Regions from separate parts of the Mesorhizobium sp. M0909 genome, predicted to be linked through region 1. Evidence: riboswitches for the same ligand, from Rfam matches in the RefSeq annotation. Region 1 holds a riboswitch; the other holds the start of a gene.
The links. Region 1 has a riboswitch for cobalamin ahead of NKH83_RS14195 (DUF1636 family protein). Riboswitches for the same ligand answer to the same signal wherever they lie in the genome.
Positions count from the first base shown of each region.

Region 1 (5,037 bases):
TGGGCTTCGGCGCGACGAGCGTGCCGGAACTGTCGTTCAATCCCATTCCAGCGCTCCTTTTTTCCATTCATAGGCAAAGCCGATGGTCAGCACCGCCAAAAACACCATCATCGACCAAAAACCGAGCATGCCGATCTGGCTGAACGACACCGCCCAAGGAAACAGGAAGGCCACCTCCAGATCGAAGATGATGAAGAGGATCGACACCAGGTAGAAGCGGATGTCGAACTTCATGCGCGCATCGTCGAACGAGTTGAAGCCGCATTCATAGGCCGAAAGCTTTTCCGGATCGGGGTTGCGGTAGGCCACCAGGAAGGGTGCGGCAAGCAGCGCCAGCCCGACCACCAGCGCCACGCCGATGAACAGGACGATGGGCAGGTACGAACCTAAAAGTGCGTTCATGCTGCAGTTTCCGTTGGCGGCCAATCCACTCTGATTACAGCACCGGACCCACTTGCGGAAGCGTGACAGTTTAACCACTGAACCGTTTTAAGGGGGCTCTATGCTGCAACGCGGCGAGGGTTAGCGCAGCGCTTTCGGCGAAGCAAGTCAAACCTTGTTCAAATCGCGGTACTGGGCGGCATATCCGGGAAAACTGGTCAGATCCGCTCCTGTTTGATTTCTTTCACTTTTCACTCCACTTTTCTCTCCTGACATGGATACCGACAAAACCCTGCTAGCATGGCGCGGAATCGCAGATTCTCTGCTCTGTCCGGCATCATCAGGATACCCGCATTGATGAAGGAAAAAATCTCGCTTCGCATGGCCCGCCGCATCGCGCTGGCGGCACAGGGATTCAATGACCCCCGACCCGCCGGTACACCCGACCGCCGACATCTGGCCCGCGTGCTTGCCCGTACCGGCCTGCTGCAGATCGATTCCGTCAGCGCCGTGGTGCGCGCCCACTACATGCCGCTCTATTCGCGGCTTGGCCCCTACAAGCTGGCGCTGCTCGACGACGCCGCCATAACGCGCAAGCGGATGGTCTTTGAATATTGGGCGCACGAAGCCTCCTTCCTGCCGGTCGAGACCTATCCGCTGATGCGCTGGCGCATGCAGCGGGCCGAGCGCGGCGAGGAAATGTACAGCGGACTGGCCAAATGGGGCCGCGAGCACGCCGCCTATATCGAGGAGATCTATCGCCAGGTCGTCGATCACGGCCCGATCGCCGCTTCAGCCCTCGAAGGCCAAAAGGGCAATGGTGGCTGGTGGGGCTGGAGCCATGCCAAGCACGCCTTCGAATGGCTGTTCTGGGCCGGCCGCATCACCACAGCGCATCGCCGCGGCTTCGAGCGGTTCTACGATCTGCCGGAGCGCGTACTGCCGCCGGCGGTACTCGCTCTGCCGGTTCCTTGCCCCGAGGATGCGCACCGCGAATTGCTGCGTATCTCCGCCCGCGCCCATGGCGTCGCCACGGCAGGCGACCTGCGCGACTATTTCCGCCTCTCGCCCGCCGATATCAAGGGCCGCATCGAGGAGCTGGTCGAGGCTGGCGAGCTGTTGCCGGTGAGCGTCGACGGCTGGAGCAAAACAGCCTATCTCCACAAGAACGCCCGTTTGCCGCGCCGGACCGAGGCGCGCGCCCTGCTTGCGCCGTTCGATCCCGTCGTCTTCGAGCGGTCGCGCACCGAGCGGCTGTTCGACTTCCACTACCGCATCGAGATCTACACGCCGGCCGAAAAGCGCCGGTATGGCTATTACGTGCTGCCGTTCCTGCTCGGCGACAGCATCGTCGGGCGGGTCGACCTCAGGGCCGACCGTCCGGCCGGCGTATTGCGCGTCCATGCCGCCTATGCGGAGCCCGGCGCCCCGCCACAAACCGCTGCCGAACTCTTCGAGGAATTGAAGCAGATGCAGGGCTGGCTCGGGCTTGAGCGCATCGAGGTGACAGCTGCCGGTGATCTTGGGCCGGCGCTGGCCGACATTGCCGCGTCGTAGACGTGCGTTGACACGACTGCCTCCACAAGCCTAAATCTGTTCCAGACGGTCCCCTGCCCGCAACGGCAGGGGCCAAGAGGGAATGCGGTGCGAAATCTCGATTTCAAATCCGCGGCTGTCCCCGCAACTGTAAGCGACGAGCCAAGGCCGAAAACCACTGGGATATTCCCGGGAAGGCGGCACCAAGGCGATGACCCGCGAGCCAGGAGACCTGCCGTCTAGGACATAAGAATCCGATCGCCTGGCGGGTTTTCCGGGCAAGGAGCCTGATTTGGAACGCGACAGCAGTTTTTCGGCTGAGACAGCGGATTTATTGTCCGGCCCTGACGATTCCCTGGCCGGCGTTACCGTCATCGTCTGCTCTTCCTGCCGTGACGAGACCGGTTCGGACGCTCATCCCCGCGCCGGCGAACTGCTCGCCGAGGACACGCGCCGCGCCGCTTCCGGCGAAAACATCAAAATCCGCACCGTCGAATGCCTCGGCAATTGCAAGCGCCGGCTCAGCGCCGCCATGCTGCGCGACGGCTGCTGGAGTTACGTCTTCGGCGACCTGACCACGACCAGCGGCGCCGATCTCGTGACCGGTGCAAAGCTGTTCGCCACCTCGACGGATGGGCTCATTCCGTGGCGCGGCCGTCCCGATTGTCTGAAGCGCGGTCTGGTTGCCCGCATCCCTCCCCTCGACCTTTTGAAGGACTTGATATGACCGCTGCCTCCCTTTCGCGCGTCCCCTGCACCGTCGTTACCGGATTTCTCGGCGCCGGCAAGACGACATTGATCCGCCATTTGCTCGAAAACGCCAAAGGCAAGCGGCTGGCCATCATCGTCAACGAGTTCGGCGACATCGGCATCGACGGCGAGATCCTGAAGGGCTGCGGCATCGACACCTGCCCCGAGGAAAACATCGTCGAGCTGGCCAATGGCTGCATCTGCTGCACTGTCGCCGACGATTTCGTCCCGGCGCTCGACCAAATCCTGTCGCTGATGCCGAGGGTCGACCATATCCTGATCGAGACATCCGGGCTGGCCCTGCCCAAGCCGCTGGTCCAGGCCTTCCAGTGGCCGTCGGTCAAGAGCCGGGTGACCGTCGACGGCGTCATCGCCGTCGTCGACGGACCGGCGCTGGCGGATGGCCGCGTCGCCAACGACATGGACGCCCTGCAGGCGCAGCGCGCGCAGGACGAGACGCTCGAACACGACGATCCGGTCGAGGAAGTATTCGAAGACCAGCTCGCTTGCGCCGACCTGATCATCCTGTCGAAGAGCGACCTGATGGACGCAGCCGGCTCGGCCCGTGCCAATGCCGTCATCGGCAAGCATGTTGCGCGGGCGGTGAAGATCGTGCCGACTTCGCAAGGCAAGGTCGATCCGTCGGTGCTGCTCGGCCTCGGCCTCGCCGTCGAGGACGACATCGAGAACCGCAAGACCCATCACGACGACGAGCTCGACCACGAGCATGACGATTTTGACTCGTTCGTCATCGACATCGCGTCCGTCTCCAACCCGGACGAGCTCGCACAACGCGTCGCCACGGCGGCGGCGGAAGAAAACGTGTTGCGCGTCAAGGGCTTCGTCGAGGTTGGCGGCAAGCCGATGCGGCTCCTGCTGCAGGCTGTCGGTCCCCGCGTCAACCATTATTACGATCGCGCCTGGACGGCTGACGACGACCGCCGTTCGCGCCTCGTCGTCATCGGTCTGAAAGGGCTGAACCGCCCGGCGATAGAGCGTATCCTCGCCGGCTGACCCCAGGTACGAGCCGCGATGCACATCCTCACCACCACATCCGCCTCGCTCGACGATCTCGCCGAGCCTGTCGATCTCAGGCAAACGCCTGCGGATGTCGTGGCCCTGTCCTTCACCGACAGCGACCTGGCCGGGCTGGCGGCGGCGTGGAAGGCGGATGCGGACCGCCTGCCCTCGATGCGGCTCGCCGCCTTGCGCGACCTGCGCCATCCGATGTCCGTCGACCTCTGGACCGAGAGCGTCGCCCGCCACGCCAAGGTCATTCTGGTCCGCATTCTCGGCGGCTACGAGTGGTGGCGCTATGGCTGCGACCAGCTCGCCGTTATCGCGCGAAATCGCGGTATCAAGCTGGCGCTCCTACCGGGCGAGAGCCACGACGAGGATTTGCGACTGATCGAAGGCTCGACGCTGCCGCGCGAGGAGTTGGACGCCCTGCTGGGCTATTTCCGCGAGGGCGGGCCGGCAAATATGACGGCGCTGGTGCAGAGGCTGGCAAGTCTCGCTGGATCGGGTGCGGCGATAGCCGAACCTGTTAGCGTGCCAAAGGCGGGATTTTACGAGCCGGGGCTAGGGGTCGTAGAACGCGGCGTCCCCCTCCCCCTCGAGGGGAGGGTCCGGCCGCAGGCCGGGAGTGGGGTCCTCTCCGAAGCGCGCCAACACTTTGAAGCGCGCCGACAGAAAAAAATGTCGAGCACTGCCGCAACGACCCCACCCGGCCCTTCGGGCCACCCTCCCCTCGAAGGGGAGGGAGAAGTCGTGCCGATCCTCTTCTACCGCTCGATGCTGCTCGCCGCCGACGTCGCGCCCATCGACGCGCTTTTCGAAGCGCTGAGCGCGCGCGGCATGGCTCCCGTGCCTATCTTCGTCTCCAGCCTCAAGGACCCGGCCTCACTCGCCTTTGTTGAAACCGCGCTTGCAACGCTGAAGCCTGCCGCCATCATCACCGCCACAGCTTTCGCCTCCGGGGCCGAGCCGGGCGTTGAAACCCTGTTCGACCGCGCCGGCGTGCCGGTGTTCCAGGTCATCGTCGCAACCACCCGCCGCGACATCTGGCAAACCAATCAGCGCGGCCTGGCGCCCGCCGACCTTGCCATGCATGTCGTCCTGCCCGAGCTCGACGGCCGCATCCTGGCCGGCGCCATTTCCTTCAAGGGCGAAAGCGAAACCGATCCCGCATTGGCCTTCCGCGCCTTCGCCAACCGGCCAGAGCCCGACCGCGTCGCGCAAGTGGCGAACCGTATCGAGGCATTCGTGCGCCTGCGGCGGACGCCGCGCGCGGAACGCAAGCTCGCCATCCTGATCCCCGACTATCCGAGCGCCCCCGGTCGCACCGGCTACGCCGTCGGCCTCGACGTG
Region 1 is NZ_JAMYOA010000007.1:319,212-324,248, forward strand. It holds gene NKH83_RS14180 (NuoB/complex I 20 kDa subunit family protein) at 1-46, opposite strand, end outside; gene NKH83_RS14185 (NADH-quinone oxidoreductase subunit A) at 37-402, opposite strand; gene NKH83_RS14190 (winged helix-turn-helix domain-containing protein) at 739-1,938, shown strand; cobalamin riboswitch at 1,968-2,171, shown strand; gene NKH83_RS14195 (DUF1636 family protein) at 2,210-2,644, shown strand; gene cobW (cobalamin biosynthesis protein CobW) at 2,641-3,681, shown strand; gene cobN (cobaltochelatase subunit CobN) at 3,700-5,037, shown strand, end outside.

Region 2 (5,037 bases), on a different contig from region 1:
TCGTCGGTATGTGCCCGACGCCATCTTGTGGACGAGCTTGGCCGCCTGCACCCGGTTGTATTCCGGCTTGCGGTCCGCCTGGGGGTCCGCCGCGATGGCTATCTCCATGTCAATCGGCGCCGAACTTTGACTGCCCGCTGCTTTTGATGATTTGGCGAGGTCCCGCGCATAATCACTCTTGGTCTTCTCCTTGAGGCCCTGTGTCGCGAACTTGTGGTCCAGCAGGGCAAACAGGTCCAAGTCCCCCTCCGCCCGTGGCGCTGGCTTGCCCTCACCGCCCTCGGCTTCCAATTGGGGAACCGCTTCTGCGCGCTGCACCGTGGCGATTGTCCGCCCAAGACGCATCACAAGATCGAACGCCAAACCGTGCGCGTGCACGACGATTTGCCGCTCAGGCCTCATTTGGACAGGACTTGAGCTGGCCCGGTGGTTTGAGCCGGGTTACCTTGAGCCGGTGGGCTGCGAACAAGCAGTTCGAGACATTGGCCTCGATCACTTCGCAACAGGCCGCTGCGCCGGGCCTCGGGGTGCTCCCCTCGAAATCGTTGTGTCGTATCACCGAGGGCATCACGGCCAACAGTTTCCACATGGGCAACAGCCTCGCCATTGAGCCGGATGTGGTCGCGAGCAGATCACCAACGAAGCGGTCGGAAGCTCGGAGCCGAAGTTCGACGCCGAGGTGGCGTTCGCATGATGCGGGAAGCAGCACCACGGCGCTTCCCGGTAGTTTGCCGCCGGCAGCCGACGAACTCCTATCCTCCTGGACCGCTGTGCGTTATTGCTTTGATTTACCGGCCGCTCAAGGCTTCCATAGTTTCGCTTTCAAGGCGACCTTTGGCAACATGCCAACGGAAATTTAACATAACGACATAAACATTTCTTTATGCGGCGTTGACAAAGAAGCGAACTGCGGTAATTGTCTCCCGTGTCGTGGTTCTCCGTACGGCGCTGCCGCAGCGGAGCTAAGAGGGAAGCCGGTGCGATGCCGGCGCTGCCCCCGCAACTGTTAGCGGCGAGCCAACCCCACTCATGTCACTGAGGCGAATAGCCTTGGGAAGACGGGTAGAGGCTATGACCCCGCGAGCCAGGAGACCTGCCACGGCGAATTACGTCCACGGGCGGGGTGTCTCGATGGCCGCTGCAGCCTGGCGTTCGTGCCGGCCTGCTAGCGCCTTCCTTGTCACCGACGCCCCAACCATCGGGGTATGCATGACTGTCTCTCAGCAAATTCCTGTAGCAACGCTCGGCGTGCCCCGCTTCGGTCGTCGGCGAGAACTGAAATTCGCGCTTGAAAGCTACTGGTCCGGAAAATCGTCCGCTGCCGACCTTCTCACGACGGCGAAGGCGCTCCGTGCCGCTAGCTGGGAGGAGCAACGCGATCGCGGCGTGTCGAAAATCCCGTCGAACGACTTCTCGCTTTACGACCATGTGCTCGACACCGCAGCCATGGTCGGCGCCCTTCCGTCCCGTTACGGCTGGAATGGCGGCGAGGTCCCACTCGACATCTACTTCGCTCTGGCGCGCGGCAACCAAGGTCAGACGGAGGATTGTGGGCACGGTGGTCACCAGCATGCGGCTCATCGGCCTGGCGTAACCGCGATGGAAATGACCAAGTGGTTTGACACCAACTATCACTACATTGTGCCGGAACTAGACGATGATCAGACGTTCGCTCTTTCGTCGACGAAGCCGGTTGATTACTTCCTCGAGGCTAAAGCCCTCGGCATTCACACACGCCCAGTCATCCTTGGACCGGTCACCTTCCTCAAGCTGGCTAAATCGCCTGCCGAAGGCTTCGATCCCATCGCGCTCCTACCACGGCTTCTGCCCGTCTACGAGCAACTCCTGCGGAGCTTGAAGCTGTCGGGTGCCGATTGGGTGCAGATCGATGAGCCAGCGCTTGTCCTCGATCTGAACCCGAACGAACGAGCTGCGTTCGAATTCGCCTATGGCCAGCTGTCAAAAGCCGCGCCCGAGTTGAAAATCATGCTGGCTACCTATTTCGGGCCGCTGGGAGACAATCTCGAAACCGCGGTTTCTCTGCCCCTGGCCGGGCTGCATATTGATCTCGTGCGCGCTCCCGAGCAACTGGAAACCGTGGGTCGGCTCGCACCGAAGGATCTGGTGCTCTCGCTTGGCTTGATCGATGGCCGCAACGTCTGGCGTGCGAACCTGCCCGCCATTCTCGACCGCATCAAACCGATCGTCGCCGGCTGGCCCTTGGACCGCGTCGAGATCGCGCCTTCTTGCTCGATGCTGCACGTGCCGATCGACCTGCGCATGGAGACCGAACTCGACGCGGACATCAGGTCGTGGCTCGCCTTCGCGGCCCAGAAGACCGACGAGTTGGTGTTGCTGGCCCGGGCCCTGACTCAAGGCAGGGATGCGGTGGCAGGCGCGTTGAAAGCGTCTGCCGAGGCTGCCGCCACTCGCGTGACATCCACGAAGATCCATGACCCGCTTGTTGAGGGACGGATCGCCAGCATTGACGACAGCATGAAGCGACGAGAGAGCGCTTTTGCCGAGCGCTCCAGAGTCCAGGCCGGCACGCTCGGGCTGCCGCCGTTCCCGACGACGACCATCGGGTCCTTCCCGCAGACGCCGCAGGTACGCAGGGCGCGGGCCGCTCATGCGAAGGGCCAACTGAGCTATGTCGACTACGAGACCTTCCTGAAGAAGGAGATCGAGGCTGCAATTCGCTGGCAGGAAGAGATCGGGCTGGACGTGCTGGTGCACGGTGAGTTCGAACGAAACGACATGGTACAGCATTTCGGCGAGCAGCTGTCCGGCTTCGCCTTCACCCAGCATGCCTGGGTGCAGAGCTATGGGTCGCGTTACGTGCGCCCCCCCATCATCTTCGGCGACGTATCGAGGCCCAATCCGATGACGCTGCGCTGGTGGCAGTTCGCCCAGTCGCTTACGGAAAACCCTGTGAAGGGAATGCTCACAGGCCCAGTGACCATTCTCAACTGGTCATTTGTTCGCGACGACGTACCCCGCTCCGAAGCATGCCGCCAGATCGCGCTCGCCATCCGCGACGAAGTGACGGATCTCGAATGGTCCGGCGCAAGGATGATCCAGATCGATGAGGCCGCGTTTCGCGAAGGATTGCCACTGCGCCAGTCTGATTGGAACGACTATCTCGACTGGGCTGTCGAATGCTTCCGGATCGCTTCAACGGGTGTAAAGGACGCGACTCAAATCCATACCCACATGTGCTATTCGGAGTTCAACGAGATCATCGACGCGATCGCTGAAATGGATGCGGATGTCATTTCGATTGAGACGTCGCGCTCGAAAATGGAACTGCTGGACGCCTTCACGAGCTCCAAATATCCGAATGAAATCGGGCCCGGAGTCTACGACATTCACTCACCACGGGTCCCGGAAGTCGGCGAGATTTCGGATCTCGTCATGCTTGCCCGCGAGCGACTGTCCGATGCCCAACTGTGGGTAAACCCGGACTGTGGCCTCAAAACACGCAAATGGGAGGAGGTCCGCCCTGCCCTCATGAACATGGTTGCTGCAGCACGCGCGCTCCGGGAGAAAGTGTAGGCCGGAAGGTTTCCTGGTTGCTCACCATGTGGTGAGTTAGCGGCTGCCGCATGTGGGCCGTGAATGTGCCAAAACGCGATCACATCCTTTGAAATAAGTCACTCGAGCGAGAAAGGGCACTTTCCTCCGGCACGTGTACTAATCGCGCGAGGAATAAAGGGAACCGTTTTCTCCCTGTGACGTGTCGAGTTCGAAGGGGATGTGATTGGCGTCGAGACCGCTCCGGCCATGGGTTATCAGCATGCCAAGTGCGCTGTTCTCGATCAGTTCGTAAAGGACTTCTCGGCTCGGTTCATCGAAATGCGCGGGTACATACATGACAAGTTCATTCACTGGCCGCCGGGTTCGCTGTTCACCGGCCGGCATCCGATGGCAAGCGTTCCAACGCGGCGGCGATCTGGCGCTTCGCTGCTGAGGGCAGAGGCAGGATGGGACGCGGGGGGTCGGCACGGCAAATGTCGAGCAATTCGGCAAGTGCATAGACGACGCGAAGGCTCGAGAACTCCTTGAAGAGGCTCCAGAGCGGCGCAAGCGTGGCATCGATCCGTCGCGCTTCGGCCGCATCGCCCTGTTGCGCCGCCGTGACGATCTTCACGCAGACCTCGGGCAGGATGCCGGCGAGGACGCTGTACCATGTGTCGGCGCCGGCGATTATGGCCTCTGCAGCGTTCCAGTCGCCGCTGTAGCCGATCGAGAACCCTTCCGGCACAGTGCGCCTCTGGTCGGCCAGATGGCTCTTGATCGCATCGCCCTTGTTTGTCGGATTCTTGATAGCGACAATCCCACCCACCTTTGCCAGGCGGCTGACGAGTGCTGGGGTGAAATGGAAATGCGTCGTTCCTGGATTGTCGTAGACGACGATCGGCAGGCCGCTCTCGCACGCCACCGTCGAGAAATGTTCGAACACCTCGTCCTCAGTGAGCGGGGTGTAGGAGGCGGCCGCAAGCAGCCCCGCGGCAACTCCAAGGGCCTTGGCGTCCTGCGCGAACCTCACTGCTTCATCGGTGCGCAACGCGCCCACACCCACCACGACCGGCGTTCGCCCGGCGATTTCGTCCAAGGTCTCGGCGAGCGTCCGTCGCCGTTCCTCGCGCGACAGATACATGTATGTGCCGGTGCTGCCGAGAAGACCGATGGAATCGACCTGAGCGGCGCCAAGCCGAGCAATCAGCTTGCGCAGAGCAACGGTATCGACGCGGCCGTCACGATCGGTCGGCGTAATGGGAAACGCGGAAAGACCGCTCAGGAATGCCATGGCAAGGTTCCAGGTTTGTGCGTGAGCGCAGGACTGGCCGGACGACAGGTCATCACAAGGCGTCCAGAGCCCGCCGCAGGTCTGCGATTAGATCATCGGCGTCTTCAAGACCCACCGAGAGACGCATGAGGTCCTCGCCGACTCCATCGGCCAGATGCGCATCCTTGCGGATCGGCTGACGTGCACGGGTCAGGCTTGCCGGATGATAGATGAGGCTGTCGGCATCG
Region 2 is NZ_JAMYOA010000019.1:30,706-35,742, reverse strand. It holds gene NKH83_RS24790 (hypothetical protein) at 1-240, opposite strand, end outside; cobalamin riboswitch at 915-1,115, shown strand; gene metE (5-methyltetrahydropteroyltriglutamate--homocysteine S-methyltransferase) at 1,210-3,555, shown strand; gene NKH83_RS24780 (FMN-binding negative transcriptional regulator) at 3,694-3,873, opposite strand; gene NKH83_RS24775 (dihydrodipicolinate synthase family protein) at 3,908-4,810, opposite strand; gene NKH83_RS24770 (trans-sulfuration enzyme family protein) at 4,863-5,037, opposite strand, start outside.
Region 2: it holds a riboswitch for cobalamin, as region 1 does, so the genes downstream of both, metE (5-methyltetrahydropteroyltriglutamate--homocysteine S-methyltransferase) here and NKH83_RS14195 (DUF1636 family protein) in region 1, are expected to answer to the same signal.